Regions from separate parts of the Pseudarthrobacter quantipunctorum genome, predicted to be linked through region 1. Evidence: riboswitches for the same ligand, from Rfam matches in the RefSeq annotation. Region 1 holds a riboswitch; the other holds the start of a gene.
The links. A riboswitch is a leader RNA that binds a small molecule or an ion and turns the genes downstream of it on or off. The one in region 1 is predicted to bind cyclic di-AMP.
Positions count from the first base shown of each region.

Region 1 (3,528 bases):
CACCGGTGCCTGCCGGTGCGAGGTTCCGAGGATGGTTTTCGACGCAGCGGAAAGCGCATCGATCTGCTCCTGCCGGACCTTTGACGGCCCGGCGCCGAACCGTCCGTCCTTGGGCAGGAGGTCGGCGGGAATAGTGATGCTGTTTTCGCTCACAGGTGCTCCAATTTCGGCGTGGACGCGGTTGGGGTCCGGACGGGTGGTTGCTTGGCGGACAGTCGGCTGTGACTGCAACTTTCGGCCCTCCTCATTCTGCCTGAACAGGCGTTGGGGCGGGAACCGGCACCGTCATAGTCCAGAAATTGAGACAGGGCCCAGACACTGGGACAGGCCTCCTGTGACGGCCGTGAACTATTCGGACAAAGTCAAAATAGGCTAAGCTTTCCAACGGACTACGTCGCGCGGACGGCGATACGGTGGGACAACGCAAGGTACTGCGCTCGAGGAGCTGAGCTGGATGACGGATCTGATCGACACTACGGAGATGTACCTTCGGACCATCTTGGAGCTTGAGGAAGAGAACATTGTTGCCCTCCGCGCCCGGATCGCCGAACGCCTTCGCCACTCAGGACCTACGGTCTCCCAGACCATCGGCAGGATGGAGCGGGATGGCCTGGTGGTTGTCTCCGGCGACCGGCACCTGGAGCTGACGGAAACCGGCCGGAAACGCGCTACCGAAGTGATGCGCAAGCACCGGCTCGCGGAGCGGCTGCTGGCAGACGTTATCGGGCTGGACTGGGCTTACGTCCATGACGAAGCCTGCCGATGGGAGCACGTTATGAGCGAACGCGTGGAGCGGCGCATCTACGAACTGCTTGACCACCCGACGGAGTCCCCGTACGGAAACCCCATCCCGGGCCTGGCCGCCCTCGGGGGCCAGGCATCCGCAGGCTTCGCTGACGGGGCCATCAGCCTGCTTGAAGCAATGAAGTCCTATGGCCCGGCGTCGGAAGTGACCGTCAGCCGGCTGGCTGAGCCGATCCAGGTGGAGCCCGAGCTGCTGGTCCAGCTGGACGAGGGCGGAATCCGTCCGGGAGCCGCAGTCTCGCTGGAGCGGGTGGGGGACTACATTTCAGTCCGGGTGCCCGGCATCGAAGGTGCGCTGGAGCTGCCGCCGGAGGTGGCGGCCCACGTGTTCGTCGCCATCCGTTAATTCTGGCGCTGTACCCGCCGGGAGTGGATTGGCCAAAGATAACGGAATTGTTACTTTGGGACTTCTGGCCCTATAGTTAAACCCAAGCGTAGATACTAAAGCGTTACCTGATCCGGAGCCGAGCTCTGCCAGCGGATCAGGTGCACGAGTCATTACTGGCAGAGGCGGGGGAACCACAACTGGCAGACGGGGGACTGCCTTGGGGTGAAGTCCGTCAGCAGCAAGCCTCTTCCAGCGAAGGATCCTTCCGGGGATATCTCTGTGCCGAGCTTGCTTAGGCGGACCGGGTCTTTGAACTCTCTGACCCGAATCCGACAGCTAACTTCGCAGGCTTTCCAGAGAGGAACCCTTCTTGTCCATAGAGACCCCCAAGGGGCGCCGCCGCGCGGCGTCTCCCGTTTCAACGCCGCGCGTTGTCGAGGTCGTCACCACGGAACGCCCCCGCGATCCGCACCGTGATGCGCGCCGCCGTCGAGGACCCTTCCGGCAGATCACCGAATTCGCCGCCGCCAGCGGGATCGGCCAGAAGGCGGGAATCGCACTTGCCGCCACCGGCCTGGTGTTGACCGTCACCGTTCCGGCAACAAGCCCCGTCATGGCAACCGACAACGCAAGCGGCGTTACTCCGGTGGCAGCGTCAGCAGTTACCCCGCAGCCGCAGGTATCCGCCGAGGCCGGCGCCCAGATCGACTTCAGCCGCTCTGCCGTGGTGACCCAAGCGGACCCTGATGGCAAGCTGAAGCAGTTGCTCAGCGCCCAGTCCGCAGGTTCGGTGTCCCGTGCAGCCTCGGCCGGAAGCCTCGGGGCCCCGCTGGCCGCGCTCTCCACAGCCTCCCCGTTCGGTTACCGGGTCAGCCCCATCACCGGCGGCGCCGGTGACTTCCACCGCGGCCAGGACTACGTGGCCCAGTGCGGCACCTCGGTCCTGGCGGCTGCCACCGGCACCGTGACGTTCGTGGGCTGGCACCAGTACGGCGGTGGAAACCGCGTTGTCGTGGACCACGGCAACGGCCTGGAAACCACGTACAACCACCTCTCGTCCTTCAGCGTCACCGAGGGCCAGACGGTCTCCCGGGGCGATGTCCTGGCCCTCAGCGGAACCACGGGCGCTTCCACCGGCTGCCACCTCCACTTCGAGGTCCAGGTCAACGGTGAAGTCGTCGATCCCACGGGCTGGCTCTAGTCAAATGATGGTTTGCTATCGAATCATCGTGACCCGCCGTGACCTGAATGTGACATTCAACGAAAACTGCTGTACCGTCTAACTCGCGTCAACTTTTCCGAAGTTGACGCTCTTGTGCGGATTGCCTAGCTCTGCCACCGCTCAAGGTCCGTTCGCATTTCATCGTCTGGCAGGGGCGGGGGAACCAATTTTGGTCTTTGCTTAAGCGAAGGCCTTGGGGTTAAGTCGCAAAGCTTCCTTGGAAGACGCGCGGCCGGGTGACTCCCATCCGAATCCGACAGCTCACCTCGCAGGCATTGGGAGAGGCTACCTTCGTGTCTTCACGCCATCATTCTGCGCGCCACCGTGCGCAAACGGTTCGTACCAACCCCTTGGACACCGTGTCCAAGGCTGTTAGTGCCAATGCCGGGACAGTAGGTCGCCAGGCTGCGGTTATCGCAGCTGCTTCCGGTCTCATCCTCAGCATGGGCCTGCCTGCCAACGCCGCGGACACCACCGCCGGCGTTTCCGCTTCCACCGAGTCCGGGTCGGCCCAGTCCGCCCTGGCAGTGACTGCAGCACCCACCGCCACCGTCTCCTTCGAGCGCCCCGTGGTGAAGACCACCGCCGCACCGAAGCCGGCCCCGGTGCGGGCGCAGTCCACCGATTCCGAGGACCGCGCTGCCGCCGCTACCCGGACGGCCTCCACCGCAACGGCTCCCGAAGCTGCAGCGGAGAAGCTGGCCGAGACGGTTTCCTCGGCCTCCACCTCCGGCATTGCCGCACTCGCATACACCGGCATCGGCCGTCCCTACGTCTGGGGAGGCACCACTCCCAACGGCTGGGATTGCTCCGGATTCACCCAGTGGGTCTACGCCCAGGCCGGCATCAGCATCCCGCGCGTCAACGCCTGGACGGCAATGACGCCCACCTCCACTCCGCAGCCGGGCGACCTGGTCATGCAGAACGGTGGCGCGCACGTGGGCATCTACGTGGGCAACGGCATGATGATTAGCGCGCTCAACCCCTCCCAGGGCACGCTCCTCCACTCGGTAGCCGCCACCGGAAGCTCCGCCTTCTTCACGATCAACAAATAGTTCTTGGGCCTTCGGGCCCAAGAGCTATTTCTTTGCTCCATCACGCTTTCCACACACACCACATCCCCGTTCGGGGCCTGCCGGCGTACCCCCAAGATGCCGGCACGCCCAGACCCTTG
Region 1 covers NZ_CP148033.1:3,263,706-3,267,233, reverse strand. Annotated here, with positions in the region: gene serC (phosphoserine transaminase) at 1-153, opposite strand, end outside; gene WHH00_RS14805 (metal-dependent transcriptional regulator) at 455-1,150, shown strand; cyclic di-AMP (ydaO/yuaA leader) riboswitch at 1,257-1,498, shown strand; gene WHH00_RS14800 (M23 family metallopeptidase) at 1,509-2,333, shown strand; cyclic di-AMP (ydaO/yuaA leader) riboswitch at 2,470-2,643, shown strand; gene WHH00_RS14795 (C40 family peptidase) at 2,714-3,409, shown strand.

Region 2 (3,528 bases), 130 kb from region 1:
CACTGGATGACCGACGTAATGGCTGGCTGGTTCCTGGGGCTGGCGTGGGTGGGCATCGTGATCCTGGCCCACAGGCTGTTCCACCTGATGCGGCGGCGTGAGCACGCCGGCCCGGCGCCCACGTTCGAGCATCCCGTCCTGCGCGAGGACCACACCGGGGAAGCGGAACGTACAGCCCTGGAGGAGAACGGCGGCGTTGCCTCGCCAAGGGCCGGCGACGACGCTTCGCAGTCCGGCACGGGCGGCGGACGGCAGGGGAGTGGCCCGGCAGCCGGGTGATAGTTTTGACCCATGCGCACTCTCGTTGTGGACCACCCGCTGGTCGCCCATAAGCTCACCGTCCTGCGGGACAAGAACACTCCGTCCCCGGTCTTCCGGCAGCTGACGGAGGAACTGGTGACCCTCCTGGCCTACGAGGCCACGCGGGAAGTCCGCACCGAGCCCGTGACCATCGAAACCCCCGTCAGTACAACTGTGGGCACGGCGTTCACCAAGCCCACTCCGCTGGTGGTGCCCATCCTCCGTGCGGGCCTGGGAATGCTCGAGGGCATGACTAAACTGGTCCCCACGGCTGAAGTGGGCTTCCTGGGCATGGCCCGCGACGAGGAAACGCTGGACATCATTACCTACGCCGAGCGCCTTCCCGAGGATCTCACCGACCGGCAGATCTTCGTGCTGGATCCGATGCTTGCAACCGGCGGAACACTGCGCGAAGCCATCAAGTTCCTGTTCAAGCGCGGCGCTTCGGATGTCACGTGCATCTGCCTGCTCGCCGCGCCGGAGGGCCTGGCCAAGCTGGAGGAAGAACTTTCCGGCGCAAACGTCACCATCGTCCTGGCGTCCATCGACGAGAAGCTCAACGAGAAGTCCTACATTGTCCCGGGCCTGGGCGACGCAGGCGACCGCCTGTACGGCATCGCCGGCTAGGACTCAAGCCTTTCCCGATCCCCGCGCAAGGTTTAGCCTGTGCGCATGGACTGGAAACTGGAACTCGTTTTTGTCCCCGTGTCCGATGTAGACCGGGCCAAAGACTTCTACGTCGACAAGGTGGGCTTTAACGCCGATTTCGACGAGCGGCCCAGCAGCTCCATCAGGTTCGTTCAGCTGACGCCGCCGGGCTCAGCCTGCTCCATCTGCATCGGGGAAGGCCTCACGGATGCTCCCCCTGGCACCGGTTCGAACCTGCAGCTTGTGGTCTCTGACATCCAGGCTGCGCACCGGCAGCTCAAGGCCAACGGGGTGGACGTCAGTGACGTGGACGTGCAGGACTGGGGCCACTTTGTGTACTTCGCCGATCCTGACGGCAACCGCTGGGCGGTCCAGTACATCCCCGGCAGGGACGTACCGGACCGCCAGGGCGAAGCCGCTTCTGTTTAGTACCAGTTGTTGGCGTAGTGGAAGTTCAGTGCTCCACACGGGGACTGGTAGCGCTCCTGGATGTAGTTCAGGCCCCAGTTGATCTGCGTACGGTAATTGGTGAGGTAGTCGGCGCCGGCGCTGGCCATCTTCTCGGCCGGCAGGGACTGCACAATGCCGTAGGCGCCGCTGCTCGGGTTGGTGGCCGTGGTGGTCCAGTCTGATTCCTTGGTCCACAGGGTCTGCAGGCACTGCATCTGGTCAGGGGCCCAGCCGTAGGAGGCCAACTGGCCGGCAGCGTAGGCCTGGGCACCCGCGGGGTCGTTGACGGCGGCGACCGGTGCCGGCTCGGGAGCGGGGGCAGGTGCCGGCGCGGGTTCAGGCTCCGGGGCGGGTGCCGGTGCGGGCTCAGCGGCGGGAGCCGGGGCCGGCTCGGCCGCCTGCGGGACAACGTTGATGGGCTCTGCTGCAGGCGCCGGAGCAGGGTTTTCCTGGATTTCGCTCTTCTCGATGCTCAGCTTCGACTGGGCCTCAACGGCCTGCGTTTCTGTGGCTTGAACCTGCACTGCGGTGTCGGTGGCCTGGCCTGCTGCCCCAACGCCGACAAGGAGGGCGCAGGACGTTGCGAGGATGGCGGCGCGCTGGCCGAAGGAAGGAATTTTGCCTGGCGTGCGCGGTGCACGGGCGTCGTGGCCTGGTTTCGGGCGTGCTTTAGTAAGGAACTTAGACATGATGGATCGCCTCTCACACCTGCGGAGTTAGCTGTCGGGTTCGGATGAGGGCATCCGGCCACACGGAAAATCACGCAGTGGCTTAACCCCAAGGGCAATTGCGTGCCCGGGACTTCTGGGTCCCCCGCCTCTGCCTATGCTCAAGCGGAATCCGGGAAGCGGCAGAGCTTGGCGTCATCCGGATATGCGGCCCGAACGGGAACCGCACCCAATCGACGGTACAGGAGTTGAGGCCTTAAGTCACATTTTGGTAACAGGGATCACTACGACGGCGCGCCGCCTTGCGGCATCCGCTGCGGGAGGGGGAGTTGCAGGGCAAACTGGGTGCGGCCAGGCTGTGATGTCACCGTGACCTTGCCCCCATGGGCCTCGACAATGGATTCGACGATTGAGAGGCCCAGGCCGCTGGTTCCTTCAGCGGCAGGTGCGCCCGGTCCGCCGGCGGTGCCTGCCCGGGCCGCGTCTGCGCGGGCGAACCGCGCGAAAACCTGGTCCAGGAACTCGGGTGGAATGCCGCCGCCGTCGTCCGTTACCGTCACCACCGCGGCGCCCTCCGCCGTCTTCCCGACCCCGGTGACCACCGTGGTTCCCGGCGGTGTGTGCTTGCGGGCGTTGGACAGCAGGTTCATCAGCACCTGCCGCAGCTGGGACGGGTCGCCGTTCACCACGACTGGTTCGTCGGGAAGCTCCAGCCGCCAGGTATGGCCGGGCGCCATGACCTTTTCGTCGCTGACGCCTTCCACCACCAGCTGGTTCAGGTCCACCTCGCTGAGCTTCAAGGGCTGGCCCTCATCAAGGCGCGCCAGCAGCAGCAGGTCCTCCACCAGAGCGGTCATCCGCTGGGACTGGCTTTGAACCCTCGCCAGCGACTTCTCCCCGTCCGGAGTGAAGTTTTCCGTCATCCGCATCAGTTCGGTGTACCCGCGGATGGCGGTCAGCGGCGTGCGGAGCTCATGGGAAGCGTCGGCCACAAACTGCCGGACCTTGGTTTCACTCTTCTGCCGCGCCTGCAGCGCGTTGGCCACGTTGTCCAGCATGAGGTTCAGGGCATGGCCCACGCTTCCAACCTCCGTACCGGGATTGGAGTTCGACGGCGGCACGCGCACGGCAAGCGCCACCTCGCCGGCATCCAAGGGCAGCCTGGAGACGCGGGTGGCAACCTCGGAAAGCTGCTCGAGGGGTTTCATGGTGCGGCGGATCAGGACAGTTCCCACCAATCCGACAAGCAGCAGGCCGCCCAGGGAGACGAAGACGAAGGTCCACACCAGGGACGCCAGCGTACTATCCTTGGCGGCCAGGGGGAGTCCTGTTACCAGGACGTCACCAAAGCTGGTCTTGACGGCGAGCAGCCGGTAGTCGCCGTTGGAGAGTGCCCTGTTGACAGGTTGGGCGTCTGCGTCCAGAGCCAGCAGGACCTGTTTGTCGTCCGTGGACAGCTGGG
Region 2 covers NZ_CP148033.1:3,394,169-3,397,696, reverse strand. Annotated here, with positions in the region: gene WHH00_RS15375 (phosphatase PAP2 family protein) at 1-279, shown strand, start outside; gene upp (uracil phosphoribosyltransferase) at 292-927, shown strand; gene WHH00_RS15365 (glyoxalase superfamily protein) at 973-1,377, shown strand; gene WHH00_RS15360 (hypothetical protein) at 1,374-2,087, opposite strand; cyclic di-AMP (ydaO/yuaA leader) riboswitch at 2,093-2,254, opposite strand; gene WHH00_RS15355 (ATP-binding protein) at 2,351-3,528, opposite strand, start outside.
Region 2: linked by a shared signal. The riboswitch ahead of WHH00_RS15360 (hypothetical protein) and the one ahead of WHH00_RS14800 (M23 family metallopeptidase) in region 1 are both predicted to bind cyclic di-AMP.